Regions from separate parts of the Ruegeria sp. F5 genome, predicted to be linked through region 2. Evidence: riboswitches for the same ligand, from Rfam matches in the RefSeq annotation. Region 2 holds a riboswitch; each other region holds the start of a gene.
What was found. Region 2 has a riboswitch for cobalamin ahead of ACR0K1_RS04530 (CbtB domain-containing protein). Riboswitches for the same ligand answer to the same signal wherever they lie in the genome.

Region 1 (4,696 bases), on a different contig from region 2:
AGAAGATCACCGAATGCGCGGCGCGGCTGTCTCCGGCGAAGATCAGATAGTTGGTGATGGCCGAGAACAGGAATGACACGGCCAGTCCGGCCAGGATCAGCTTCTCCGGCGCGCTGGTGCGCAGGCTGTGGACCAGCGCCAGAACAATGCCGGATGCAATCAGGCCGCCGCAGAACGCGGCCAGCGGTAAGGTCCAGATGCCCAGAACGTCACCGGTGACAGTGATCACCAGAACCGCGCCCGCCGCGGCGCCCGAGGACAGGCCAAACAGAAACGGGTCCGCCAGATCGTTGCGCGTGGTGGTTTGCAGAACCACGCCAACAACGCCAAGCCCGGCCCCGATGACGGCGGCAAACAGGGCCCGGGGCAGGCGCAGATCAAACACGATCCGGTGCATGGGCGACATTTCACCTTCGGTCAGACCGGTGCCGAGGCCAATCGCCGTGATGACGTCCTGCACCGGGATCGGTGTTGTTCCGTAGACCACGGACAACAGCAAAAGGGCGATCAGAACGACCGCCCCCAGCAGTATCAACCGGCCCGTTTGGGCCATATCAGTTGCTCACCGGATGCATGGCCCTTGTCATCTTCTCGATGGCGTCGATGTTGGCCGGTCCAGGGGTCAGCTCTTCGTAGCGCAACCCGATCCAGCGTTTGTTCCTGACCGCATCGGTCTGCGACATCACCGGATGTTCCTGCAGGAATTTGAACGTGTCTTCCGCCCCGTTGCCGGTCTGATAGTCCAGCAAGACCAGGAATTCCGGGTTTGCGGCGGCAACAGCCTCCCACGAGGTGCGGCCCCAGCTTGTGTCCAGATCATGGGTCACGTTCACACCGCCAGCAGCCGTGATCATCGCGTCGGGAATGGCGAATTTTCCGGCGGTAAAGGGCGCATCAGCAGGCCCGTCCAGCAGGAAGACACGCGGCTTGGTCACGTCTGCGGTTTTGGTCTTGATCGCGGCAAGCTGTTCTTTCCAGCCGGACACCAGCGCCTCGGCCCGGTCTTCGACATGCATCACCTTGCCCAGACGCAGAACATCGTCAAACAGCAGGTCCATGCTGGCTTCGGGGCGGTCCTTGTCCAGATGCACGCAGCTTTCGGTCAGGATCATGGTCTTGATGCCGAAGGGGGCCAGTGTGTCGGGCGTGACATCTCCGCCCGGTTTCATGCCGTAATACCAGCCCGCGAAGAACAGGTCGGGTTCTACCGCGACGAGGTTCTCGATCGTCGGGTATTTTGGCGCGAGCTCGGGGATATCGCCGCGCTGCGCGTCGAAATCGGGGCTGGTCTTGTACCAGCCTGTGATGCCGGTCAGGCCAACGATCTTGTCCTGCAGGCCAAGCGCAAACGCCATGTCGGTCATGTTCATGTCATGCACGACCAACCGCTCAGGCTGGGTGTCAAACACCAGCGGTTCGCCACAGTTATCAACCGTAACTTCCTGCGCCGCCGCGCCGCTTGCCAGACCGGTGATCAGCACCACGGGCCAGAGTTTCTGCATCATCCTAAATCCTTTTGAGGTGACAGTTTGCGTTTTCGGATATCGAGCGCGGGGATCACGCGGCCTTCGTGCTGAAAGCACAGGTAATCCACGCCAAAGGTTTCGCGGACGCGGCCCGGTGTCAGCACCTCGCTCACCGGTCCAAACCCAGTCAGGCACGTGGCTTTCATCAGCGCGACATGGGTCGCAAATTCCGGGATCATGACCAGATCGTGGACGATCATGACGACCGTCACGCCCAGTTCGGCCACCAGCGACAGCATGTGTCCCTTGGCGTCAGGGTCCAGATGGTTGGTCGGTTCGTCCAGAAACAGCAAAACCGGGTTTTGCGCCAGCGCCCTTGCGATATGGGCGCGCTGCCTTTCCCCGCCTGACAATCTGCCCAGCGGTTTTTCCGCCAGATGGAACAGGCCGGTGACATCCAGAACGCGGTTCAGGTCGGTTGCGTGGTCAGTGGCTGATCTGTCCGCTTTGATCGGGATCTGACCCAGCGCCACATATTCCCGCAATTGCAGCCGACCATCGGGAAATTCCTGTTGCCCCACCACGGCAATCGTCCGCGCCCGCTGTCTGGCAGAGAGGTTCCGCAGGCTTTGACCCTGAATGCGGACATCGCCAAGGGCCATACGTTCGGCCCCGCATAACAGTTTCAGCAGCGTGGTCTTGCCCGCGCCATTCGGTCCGGCGATGGCCAGGATCGAGCCTTCTTCCAGGCTGAACGAGGTGTCCTGCAGCAGCATATCCCCGTTCAGGGCGTAGTACCCCAAACCCTCGGCCACCAGAAAACTCATGAACCGTCCTCCGACGGCAGACGGGGCATGCGCGACAGAGTTTTAGTGAGCAGGGCAGGGGGGCGTTCGGATGCGCTGGTCCAGCCATCTGCGCTATCACGATATTGGCGGGCAAAGTCGGCCAGCGCCGTCAAGTCCTTGTCGGTCTGAATGTCGCCGAACAGATACTGGGCCTTGCCTGCGGCCTGCAGGCCAACGGTCATGGGCCGTTCGCACCCGGCCATGCAGGCGATCAGGCGGGTTTTGAAACCGTCGGGAAGCTGTCGGTCCAGAGCGTCTTTTGCTGCGTCCGCCGACACAGGCCCCTGACAGGTCTCGCAGATCAGAACGTAGTGATCAGTGTCGTGCGGCATTCTTCGCTCCGAAAAATGCCAATGGCGGACACGTGGTGCCGGTATCTTGAACACGCAAGCGTGCCATCAAAGCCTCCTTCCAGGACACCCCGCCCCGGGTTGGTTGAACATATGATGGCAGGTCTCCTGACTTGCGGGTCGTCGCTTGGTCAACCTTCCCGGCCTTTTGGCCAGTGGTGATTTGACGTCGCTCTCCGCCTACAGTTGCGGGGGCAGTCACGGCTTTGGCCTGCACAGGCCGCACCATATTCCCATTTTCGTCCCTCGGGCGCGCCGTCGGGAACCATCCCGTGCAGCTAGTCCGGGGATAGAATAATTGTCAAGAGTCTCGATCCAGCCGGGGCCGGCGCCTGTCAGTAATCTGCGACCAGAAGGAAATCGGGCTCGGCATCTTCTTCGATTGTCGCAAAGCGCGGGATCGGGTCTTCAAACACGTTGTCGGTGCGGTCGTCATTGACGGTCGAAACCTCGCCGATCAGACAGTCACCGCGTTCCGCCCAGAACGCGTGCCAGATGCCCGGCATCAGCGTGACGCTTTGCCCCGGGGCAAGCCGCAAAAGCTCACCGGGTTTGATCGTGACGGGGCAGCCATCGCTGGGCACGATGACAGGATTTTCCCGGTCGATCCCCCCATCTTCATCCGAGGCGTAAATCTCCATCACCAGATCGCCACCGCCCCGGTTGATGATGTCTTCGGCCTTTATGATATGGCGATGCATCGGGGACAATTGCTTGTCGCGCGAGATCAGCAGCTTTTCCGCGTATAACATCCCGCGCCCGAGGCTGAGGTCATTGGCGTCGCCGTTGCGCAGGGTGAACAGAAACAGGCCCAGTTCATCAAATCGGCCCTGACCGTAATCGGTTATGTCCCAGCCCAGATTGCGGTCCCGTATGCCCGCCGCCTTTTCGCTGCGCATCTGGTCAGGGGACCAGTCGGCAAAAGGGGGCAGCACGGCACCGAAAGAGTAAATGAACGCCTGCGCCTCGGATTTGATGCGGTTGATGTCGGATCGTTTCATGGTTTTGCCCTTTTAAGGGGTTAAAGCTCGTGCGCCCAGGGCGGGTTTGCCCCGGCGCGGGATACGGTGACGGCTGCTACGGCGGCACCGGACGACAGGGCGGCGCGAAGACTGTCGGCATTGAGCGCGCGAATACCGTCTTTGGTCAGATGTCCGGCGCGATGCAGTTCGGCCAGAACCCCGGCATTGAACGTGTCGCCAGCACCGACCGTATCGACAACCTCGACCCGCTGAACCGGTACGGAGACCTCGGTTCCGTCCGACAGATACCCTGTGGCCCCTTCGCCACCTCTGGTCACAATGACCACCGAAGGCCCTGCCTGCAGCAAAAGCGGCACTTTCTCGGCCAGGGTTTCCGGGCCGGGGACGATCCAGTCCAGATCCTCGTCCGAGACCTTGACGATATCCGCCTGCGCGATCATCCGGTTCAGCCGCGTGCGATACCGGGTCTGGTCCTGAATGAACCCCGGGCGAATATTAGGGTCCAGCATGACCGCGCGGTTTGCTCCATGGCGGTTCAGAAGGTCGGCATAGGCGTCGGCGCAGGGCTCGCAAGCCAGGCTGATACCACCGAAATACAGGGCCGATACGGCGGTTAACTGATCCGGCATATCCTCGGCGCGCAGCATCCGGCCAGCGGTGTTTTCATCGACGAAGGTGTACGAGGCGTGCCCGTCCTTCAATTTTACGAAGGCCAGAGTACTGGGGCGTTCGGACCGAATGACATGCGCGGTGTCCACATGGCTGTCTTTCAGCGCCTGCGCCAGTTGATCGCCGAACATGTCCGAGGACAGACCCGTCAGCATGGCCGCCGGTGCGCCCAGCCGGCCAAGGGCAATTGCCGTATTGAAGACCGCCCCGCCCGAATGCGGCACAAACCCGCTTGCGCCCGAGGTTGTGGGCTCGGCGATCATGTCGATCAGGGCTTCACCGCAGCACAGGATCATCCCGAATTCCTTCCGCAAAAATAAGTTCAGGCGGCCAGTCTACCGCGCGAGCGCATTTTTGCAGAAATTGTTAGCGCCAACAAT
Region 2 (4,696 bases):
GACAATATCCGCGCCCTCAGCCGTCATCAGGAACGTGCCCTTGGTGATCGAGCGATAGACCTGCGCGTGATCCATCACCTGATGGGTGTAGGTCAGCGCCTCATCCGCGTCGACGCAGCCGGTCAGCACGATCATCGGCACCCGGTCCTGCAGCGCGTTGGCGACCACATTGATCCCGTTCATCGCGCCGGGGCCAAGCGTTGCCACCAGAATGGCAGGCGCGCCATCGCGGTGATGCACGGCCTCGGCCATGAACCCGGCGGAATTTTCGTGTTTGGCCAGATGAAAGGTGATCCCCGCCTGTTCCAGCGCATCCACCAGCGTCAGAACCTCGCCCCCCGGCATGCCGAACGCGTGGCGGCATCCGGCCTCGTACAGTCGTTGTGCCAGAAGATCAGCGGCGCGGGGGGGCATGTCCTGCATCAATCGTGCTCCGAATTCGTTATTTCAAAGCAGATTGCGGAGGATGCCCCCGGAAGCAAGTCGGATCACGTCAGTGTGACTATTTAGCTGCGCTTTCTGCCACCGCCTGAAACTTTTCGTCCAGTTCCAGGGCGATATCGCTCAGCGCTTCGCCGCCTTCGTAAACATAGGGGGCAAAGACAAATGTCGGCGTTTTGTAGGACAGCGTGGCCGTGCCGTCCGCGTTTTCAGTCACATAGAACCGGATCGGCGCTTCGATCATCGCGGCGGTCGAGGTTTCCAGAACGCGCACGGCGTAATCGTTGTTGAATGCCCCGATAACCAGATTGCCCGGAATGGCGATGCCCCGCGCGGCGGCGGCCTTGGTCGGCCCGGCCTGAGTGACCACGATCAGCCCGTTCCCTTTGACGGCTGCTTTGGTGTCATCGACCAGTTGCGCATAGCTTTTGCCCGAGGGATAGACGGCCCAGCCGGCGGGCGGCTCGGCAATCTCGGCGCTGGCGGGCAGGGCCAGAATACATAACATCGACCAGAGCGCTTTCATCGGGCAACCTCCTCGGCTAAGGGTGCGTGATTGATGCCAGAAAGCGGCGGGATGCGCACTCACATTCTTGTGTCCGGCGCGGCGCGATGAGCTTGCGCTGCGGTCGGGAAACCCGCAGAACTGGCGCACGGAAAGGCAGGGGCGATTTGGCACGGGCGCGTATTTTGATCTGCAGCAGTTGCGTTGGCACCCGCGACCGCGACGGGGAACGGCAGGCCGTGCAAGAGGCACTGAAGCAGGCCGGTTTGGACACGCAGGTGGACGTGGCCGAGCACGAATGTTTCAGCGGGTGCGATCAGCCAACCGTGCTGGCCCTTCAGGGGCAGGGCTTGGCCTCATACGTTTTTTCCGGGATCGATGTTGTGGCGGATGCCGAGGACATTGCCGCGACCTGCCAGACCTACCTGAACAGCCCGGCAGGGTGGATCGAAGACGCCCGGCCCTGCGGGCGACTTCGGTTGTGTCTGCGGGCGCGGGTTCCGGCTTGCTAGTCTACCTGAACCGTCGTCGAGGCGCGGACCGGAACGTTGTCGACCATCAACTGGCTGTGGCTGTTGGCGTTCAGGGACACTTCGATTTCAACCTCGCCCTTGGGCAGATCGGCGATGTGCATCCAGTTGCCATAGAGCCGCGCCAGTTTCACCCCGTTCGCATAGACATGGGCATGCCCTTCGCCGGGCTGGTCGGTGGCCGAGGCGTTTTCCGGCGCAAACCGAAAGTTCTGCGGCATGACATGCAGGTTCCAACCGGCCATCGGGTCTTTGACAATGGCAATTTCAACGGCCGGGGCGTCCGGCCCTGCGGGCAGGTTGATCGTTGCGGAATGGTCATGCGCAGCGGCTTCGGCATTGTGGCTGCCGTGATGGGCCGGGTCGGCGTGATCGTGGCCGTCGAAGGTAACACCATTGGCCGCCGCAAGCACGAACCCCGCGCCGCCGCCAAAGACCAGACCAATCGCAAACAAAGCAAGGGGGCGAGACATTTGTTTTCCTTGGGAAACAGAAAGTCCCGCCGGGGTTGCGCCCGGCGGGTTATCGGGTTGGCCGATCACGCGTTGGCTTCGGCGTGGCTGGCTTCTTTCTGCCAGAAATACCCGGAGAAAGACCCCACCAACACCCAGGCAACCAGACCGATGCCAAAGGCCCGCGCCGCGAAAAGGGCACCGATCTCGGTCGGCACGGGGCCGGTAAAGACATCAGGCTCGGGCGCGCCGATCAGGTGCGGGGCCATCAGCAGGACGGCTGCGATGACATAGCTGACAAGGTTGCCGCCAAACGCGATCAGCCACATGGCGACACCTGCGGAGGCCACGGTCGCAAACCACCAGAGCTGACGTGCGCCGACATCCGCCGCCGCAACGCCCGGCACCTCGGGGGCGAGTGTGAAGCCCGGCGCGAAGTGGAACGCGACGAAACCCGCAAGGCCCCACAGCACGCCGGTGCGGCCATCGACCTTGTGCCCCTGACCTTCGGCGACCGACATCAGCGCGACCAGAATCAGCGCGTAGCCGGTATAGGTCAGCATCGTGAATATGACGCTTAGCGCGTCGCGGGTCAGGTCCGAGAACATGCCGGGCAGTTCGGGATGTGCCGAAACGGCCTCGGCTCCGAAATGGATCAACTCCCCGGATTCATAAAGCTCGGCATGCAACAGCACGGGTTGCACGAAAATAAGCTGCAGCAAGGCGGCAATCAGCCCCGCTGCAGCACCAGCGAACAACGCGCTGGTCAGAATGCGACTGAACATCGGCTTAGTGGCAGGGGAAACCGGTCGCGTGGCGCACATCGTGGGCGGCGTCATGCAGGCCGGATGCCTGAACATGGCCGGTCAGGGTGATCACCCCAAAACCCAGAGCCACGGCGAACAGTACCGGCAGGAGACCTGTCTTGGCGGCAGAAGCCGTTTGCGTTTGTGTTGTCATTTCTTGTCCTCCAAAGCCGCCGCACCCGACGGCTGGTGTTTCATTTGTCGCCTGGCAGGTCTCCTGGCTTGCGGGTCGGTGCCTCTGTTCGCCTTCCCCCCGAGTGATCGGGAGTGGCTGGTTGAACAGGGGCTCACCGCTTACAGTCGCGGGGGCGGCTTTGGCTTGGGCTTCTGACGAAACCGCACCAAATTCCCTCTTAGCATCCGGAAGTCTCCGGCGGGACCAGACGCATTCATTTAGCCGCGATGTCTGGGGCGGCGCAATCGCCATTTGCGACCTTTTGCGTCAGATCCCGCGCTTTTTCAGCAAATAGATATCCATGATCCAGCCATGATCGGCGCGGGCCCGGGCGCGGGTGTCGAGTATCCGCTGTGCGACCTCGGCCAGCGGGCCGCGGATCAGGATTTCCTCTTTCATGCCAACATAGGCACCCCACCAGATATCGTAATCTGCCATCTCGAGGCTTTGGAACGAGCATTCGCCATCCAGCATCACGGCCACTTTCGATCCTGCCTCGGGCCAGCCCTCATCCCGGATGCGCCGCCCGGTGGTGACAACATAGGGCGCACCAATATCGTTGATCGGGATCGCATGAGCGGCAGTCAGCGCCTGCAAAGCGGTGATGCCGGGGATTACCTTTGTCGAAGGGTGCGGGTCCAGCCGCGACGCGATTCGCAAAGAACTGTCATAGAGCGACGGATCGCCCCAGATCAGCAGCGCGACGCTGCGCGCCTCGGGATGCTCCGCGATCGCCTCTTGCCAGCGCAGGGCGATGGCGTCGTGCCACTCATCCACGCCGCGCAGGTAGCCATCCTCGGAACGGCGTTTGGGAATGTCGAAATAGGCGATGTTGGGGGGCGTCTCGGACACCTGCGCGATGATTTCCTCACGCAGTCCGGCCAGATCGGCCTTATTCTCACCTTTGCGCGGGATCAGGATCAGGTCCGCCGCACGGATCGCCTTCGCGCCCTGAAATGTCACGTGATCAGGATTGCCCGTGCCGATGCCGATCAGGGTCAGGTCATACATCGTCGAACTCTGCCAGCGGGCCGTACAGGATCAGGGCCGGGGCGGTTCCGATCTCGGACTGCAACTGGTCTGACAGCGCGCCGATGGTGGAGCGCTGCAGGGATTGCTCGGGCGTCGAAACCGACTCGGCCATCAGCGCGGGCGTGTCCAACGGCAGACCGTGGGCATGCAGCGCCTCGACCAGCAAAGGGAAGGTGCGTTTGCCCATGAACACAACCGTCGTCGCGCCGGGGTCGGCGAGGGCGGGCAGGTTCAGGTCCTTTGGCAGCTTGCCGCTGACATCGTGGCCGGTGACGAACTGCACCCGCCGCGCGGTCAGGCGGCGGGTCAGCGGAATGCCTGCCGCGGCAGCCGCCGCAACGGCTGAGGGGATGCCCGGAATGATCTCATATTCGATCCCGGCGGCGCGCAGGGCCACCAGCTCTTCCTCAAGCCGTCCGAACAACCCGCCATCGCCCGATTTCAGCCGCACGACACGCTGCCCGGTCTGGGCGTATTCCACCAGCAACCGGCTGACATGATCCTGCTTGGGTGAGGGGCGACCGGCCCGTTTGCCGACGCCGACCAGATCGGCATCGTCGCGCGCATGGGTCAGGATCGGGCCGCTGCTCAGATCGTCAAACAGCACCGCATCGGCCTTTTGCATCCGATCGACGGCCTTCAGCGTCAATAGCTCGGGGTCGCCGGGACCGGAACCGATGAACGACACGAACCCGCTCATGCCGAGGCCTCGGCGATCAGGTGAAAGAACGTGCCAGTCACATTGCCACGGACCG
Region 3 (4,696 bases), on a different contig from region 2:
GCGGCCATCATGGCGTTGGGGGCGGCTGCGACCTCATCCAGCGCCTTCAGCAGCATCTGCCACATGCGGGTCAGGACGCGCATGGGCAGGGCCTCGGCCATCTGCTGACCACGGGCACGTTCGTCGGGCGAGACCGTCGGGTCTTCGGCGGCGTCGGGGGTGATTTTCACCACCGAGACCCAATGGGTGATCTCGGCCAGATCGCGCAGCACGGCCAGCGGGTCGGCGCCTTCGGCGTATTGGGCGCTCAGCTCGGTGAGCGCACCGGCGGCGTCGCCGCGCAGGATCATGTCGATCAGGTCCAACACCCGGCCCCGATCCGCCAGACCCAGCATGGCGCGCACCTGATCGGCGCTGGTCTCGCCCGCGCCATGGGATATGGCCTGATCCAGCAGCGAGGTCGCATCGCGGGCCGACCCTTCGGCGGCGCGGGTGATCAGCGCCAGCGCATCCTCGGCGATCTGGGCCCCTTCGGCATCGGCGATCTTGCGCAGCAGGTCGATCATGTCTTCCGGTTCGATCCGGCGCAGATCAAAACGCTGGCAGCGCGACAGCACCGTGACCGGGACCTTGCGGATCTCGGTGGTGGCGAAGATGAACTTCACATGTTCGGGCGGTTCCTCGAGCGTTTTGAGCAGCGCGTTGAAGGCGCTGGTCGAGAGCATGTGAACCTCATCGATGATGTAAATCTTGTAGCGGGCCGAGGCTGCGCGGTAGCGGACGCTGTCGATGATCTCGCGAATATCGTTGACGCCGGTGCGGCTGGCGGCGTCCATCTCCATCACGTCGACATGGCGGCCTTCCATGATCGCCACGCAATGTTCGCACTGGCCGCAAGGTTCAGTCGTGGGGCCGCCCTGACCATCCGGCCCGATGCAGTTCATCCCTTTGGCGATGATGCGCGCCGTGGTGGTCTTGCCGGTGCCGCGAATGCCTGTCATGACAAAGGCTTGCGCGATGCGGTCCGCCTCGAACGCGTTTTTCAGCGTGCGCACCATCGCGTCCTGTCCCACAAGATCGGCGAAAGTTTCCGGGCGGTATTTGCGGGCGAGAACCTGATAGGCGGGGCTGGGCGTGTCGGTCATGTCTGCTTTCGCGGATTCGAGTTCTGCCGCAGCGTAGAGGTCGCCGCCGCCCGCGTCCACAGCGCGTCGTCAGGATTTTTGTTTTGGAAAACGCGGGTCCTTGCGTAAACTGGTTCGGCCTATTCCAGAGACTGTATTTTTGGCGATTATTTCATGAGGGGACTTGGTTTATGTCTCAGATGGCGATCTACGCGCTGCAAGTTGGGGGCGGTACGCTGGCCCTGACGCCGATTCCGGGCTGCAGCGGGGACTATTCCGGTGATCTGGAACTGATTTCGGACTGGAAGCCGGGGCTGGTGATTTCGATGACCACCGCGGTCGAGATGTTGCAGCACGGCGCGCAGGATTTCGGCAGCGATATTCAGGGCCGCGCCAGCCGTTGGGTGCATCTGCCGGTCGAGGATTTCGGCGCACCACCGCAGGCGGTGCTTGACGCGTGGCCCTCGGTCAGCGCGACGGTGCGGCATGCGCTGTCCGGCGGCGGGCGGGTGCTGGTCCATTGCCGGGGCGGCTGCGGCCGGTCGGGCATGGTTGTCCTGCGGCTGATGGTCGAATGCGGAGAGCCCCCGCAAAAGGCGCTGGCGCGGTTGCGGGCCATCCGGCCCTGCGCGGTCGAGACCGAGGGGCAGATGGCCTGGGCCGTCGGGACGGCACAGGTGGTGAGTGACGCTTGACTCAGGCTGAAACCCGATGCGGTTCAGCCCGCCTTTCGGGCGGGGTGATCGCTGTTGCGTCAAGCATTGCGCAGGGTGGGCTGGCGACTACACCCGCGGGCAATGGGCTGAAGCCTGTGCCAAAAATCATGTCGGCGTAGCGGTCCAGCCTGTCCAGATCATCCTCGGCGCCCTTGCCGCAAAACACCCGGATCTGATCCGGACGAGCGCGGAACCGGGCGGTGCAGCCGCCGGGGCAAAACCTCAGCTCGCTGCTGCCTTCGATTTCGAACTCAGCCGTGGTGGCGGGTCCGGCTTCTGCCACCGCCTGTGTCAGCGCACGCGCCATCCGGGCCAGCGCCGGGCAGGTTTTGCCGGTCCGCTGGCACACGGTTGCGGTGAATTCATGCGTCTTTGTCTTCCAGATCATCCTGCGCCCTCCGCGCGGCGGACGGGGGATGTGGATCAGGTAGGACTGCGCGAAGCTGTCAGGACCTGCCCGGACACCCCGCCCGAGTTTCGGTTTCAGTTCTGATGGCAGGTCTCCTGACTTGCGGGTCAAAGCGTTGCCGACCTTCCCAGCCTTTCGGCCAGTGGTGTTCCGGCAGTGCTCACCGCTTACAGTTGCGGGGGCAGTCGCGGCCTTGGTTCGTTCCGGCATCGCCGGGCAGAACCGCACCGAGTTCCCTTTTCATCCCGACCCCTTGTGGGGGCCGGAAACCATCACACAATCGCTAGCGGTTGGCCGGGCCCCGAGTCAAGCTGATCTTGATCAGCATTTTGCGCCCTCGGCCCGAAGTGGACGTTTGGTCATGTGGCTTCGCTGTTGACTTGGCCGTGCCGTTCAGCGCCTGATCAAGAAATGAACCGAATAGTTCAGATTGATTCCGAGGGTGCCATGTTGGACGCGCAGCAAACGGTTTTGACAGAAGACTTCCAGTTTCCGTCCGGCCCGGCGATGCTGTCGGCGCGGCTGTACCGCCCGGTTTCCGATCCCGAAACTGTAGTTGTGCTGAACAGCGCCACCGGCGTTCCGCGCGAGTACTACCGGCATTTTGCCCATTGGCTGGCATCGGACCGGGGCATGGCCTGCCTGACCTATGATTATCGCGATTTCGGGTCGTCCGCGTCGGGGCCGTTGAAGCACTCAAAGGCCACGATGGCGGATTGGGCCCTGATCGACATGCCCGCCGCCCGCGCCGAGATGCGCCGCCGCTTCCCTGACGCGCAGCACTGGACCATCGGCCATTCGGTCGGGGCGATGCTGGGACCGGTGCAGCCCGATATCGACCGGATCGATCGCATGATCTGCGTGTGTTCGGGGCTGGTCACGCTGTCGGATCATCCCTGGCCGTATCGGGCGCTGGCAGGGCTGTTCTGGTACGGCCACGCGCCGCTGACGGTTCACGCGATGGGTTACCTGCCGGGCAAGGCGCTGGGGTTTGGCTCGGATTTGCCTGCGCCTGTCTATTGGCAGTGGCGCAGATGGTGCACGGCGCCGCTCAACTACGTGCCCGACATTGGCACGAGCCTGCCAGAGGCCAAATGGTCCGGGTCAGGCGTGCCTGTGGACCTGTTCACCTTTGAAGACGATCAGATGGTCCCGCCCGAAGCCGTCTGGCGGCTGGCCGATCTGTACGGGTCCGGGGCAAAACGGCTCCTGCTGTCGCCAAAAGACTTCGGCGTAAGCGATATCGGCCATATCGGCGTTTTTGCGCGCCGCAACGCTGCCGTCTGGCCGCGTCTGATTGGCTGAGAAAGGGCACCGGTGATCCGGTGCCCCTGCCGTCACAGACCCTTGCGGGACTTCTTGTCCTGCATCACGGACCGCACCATCTTGCCGAACGCCTTGTCGCGCGCCCGGGACTGCGCCACGGTTTCAGAATTCCTCTGATCCTCGCGCCGCAGCTTCCGCCACCGCTCCAGCCGGTCGGCATCCAGCGTACCGTCCCCGATGGCCGCCTGCACGGCGCAACCGGGTTCAGCCTCGTGCTGGCAGTCCGAAAACCGGCACATGTTGGCGAGTTCGAGGATGTCCGAGAACACCTCGTCCACACCATCCTGCGCGTCCAGCAGCCGCAGGGCGCGCATGCCCGGCGTGTCGATCAGCCAGCCGCCGTTTTGCATCCGGTGTAGCGCGCGCGACGTCGTGGTGTGCCGCCCGCGTGCGTCATCTTCACGAATGCCGGCGGTTCCGTCCTGCCGCCCGGTCATCCCGTTCGCCAGCGTCGTTTTGCCCACGCCGGACGACCCGACCAGCGCGGCTGTCTGCCCCGAAGGGCACCACGACAGCACCTGCTGGATATCGTCAGCCTTCAACGCGTTCACCGCAAGAACCGTCAGGAACGGTGCCAGCGCCTGCGCCCGGGCGGCATAGTCGGAAGGATCTGCACAGGTGTCTGCCTTGGTCAGAACCACAACCGGGTAACAGCCGGATTGATGGGCCAGTGCCAGATACCGCTCCAGCCGGGGCGGATTGAAATCGGCATTGCAGGAACTGACGATGAACAGCACATCGACATTGGCGGCGATCAGCTGCGCCTCGGCCCCAGTGCCTGCGGCGCGGCGTTGCAGGGTGCTGCGCCGGTCCAGCAGGTGCCGGACGCGGTTGTGGTCGTCGCTAAGCACCCAGTCACCAACGGCAAATTCGCCGGTGGGCCGGTCCGGGGAGAGCAGGGGCGTTTCGCCATCCGCGTTCACTCCGATCAGCCGGTCGCGGTGCACGGCGGTGATGCGATAGGGATTGCACGATGGATTGGCCGCGTGCTGCGCGGCAAAGTAAGAGGACCATCCAAGGTCCGTAAGGGTAAGAGTCATTGGTCTGCCTGAGTTCAGATACAGCAAAACCCACAGATGGCGGGCGCGCATCCGTCGGTCATGGGTTCAGGCAGTCGCGTGGATAGGGTTCAGAACCGCTCTGCCCGAAGGGTCTTTGCTACATTCATAAAAGCCCTCCTG

Region 1: it holds a riboswitch for cobalamin, as region 2 does, so the genes downstream of both, ACR0K1_RS01025 (DUF1636 family protein) here and ACR0K1_RS04530 (CbtB domain-containing protein) in region 2, are expected to answer to the same signal.
Region 3: it holds a riboswitch for cobalamin, as region 2 does, so the genes downstream of both, ACR0K1_RS22170 (hypothetical protein) here and ACR0K1_RS04530 (CbtB domain-containing protein) in region 2, are expected to answer to the same signal.

Annotation. Positions count from the first base shown of each region.
Region 1 is NZ_JBQFOU010000001.1:235,088-239,783, forward strand. It holds gene ACR0K1_RS01010 (FecCD family ABC transporter permease) at 1-553, opposite strand, end outside; gene ACR0K1_RS01015 (ABC transporter substrate-binding protein) at 555-1,502, opposite strand; gene ACR0K1_RS01020 (ABC transporter ATP-binding protein) at 1,502-2,293, opposite strand; gene ACR0K1_RS01025 (DUF1636 family protein) at 2,290-2,646, opposite strand; cobalamin riboswitch at 2,746-2,949, opposite strand; gene ACR0K1_RS01030 (D-lyxose/D-mannose family sugar isomerase) at 3,000-3,665, opposite strand; gene ACR0K1_RS01035 (carbohydrate kinase family protein) at 3,686-4,612, opposite strand; gene ACR0K1_RS01040 (glucokinase) at 4,652-4,696, opposite strand, start outside.
Region 2 is NZ_JBQFOU010000002.1:430,636-435,331, reverse strand. It holds gene ACR0K1_RS04555 (thiamine pyrophosphate-binding protein) at 1-423, opposite strand, end outside; gene ACR0K1_RS04550 (DUF302 domain-containing protein) at 503-967, opposite strand; gene ACR0K1_RS04545 (DUF1636 family protein) at 1,132-1,458, shown strand; gene ACR0K1_RS04540 (hypothetical protein) at 1,455-1,949, opposite strand; gene ACR0K1_RS04535 (CbtA family protein) at 2,015-2,713, opposite strand; gene ACR0K1_RS04530 (CbtB domain-containing protein) at 2,718-2,888, opposite strand; cobalamin riboswitch at 2,925-3,133, opposite strand; gene cobF (precorrin-6A synthase (deacetylating)) at 3,177-3,920, opposite strand; gene cobA (uroporphyrinogen-III C-methyltransferase) at 3,913-4,641, opposite strand; gene ACR0K1_RS04515 (cobyrinic acid a,c-diamide synthase CobB) at 4,638-4,696, opposite strand, start outside.
Region 3 is NZ_JBQFOU010000022.1:11,989-16,684, forward strand. It holds gene ACR0K1_RS22160 (DNA polymerase III subunit gamma/tau) at 1-1,085, opposite strand, end outside; gene ACR0K1_RS22165 (protein-tyrosine phosphatase family protein) at 1,256-1,759, shown strand; gene ACR0K1_RS22170 (hypothetical protein) at 1,761-2,168, opposite strand; cobalamin riboswitch at 2,258-2,477, opposite strand; gene ACR0K1_RS22175 (alpha/beta hydrolase family protein) at 2,601-3,494, shown strand; gene rsgA (ribosome small subunit-dependent GTPase A) at 3,527-4,555, opposite strand.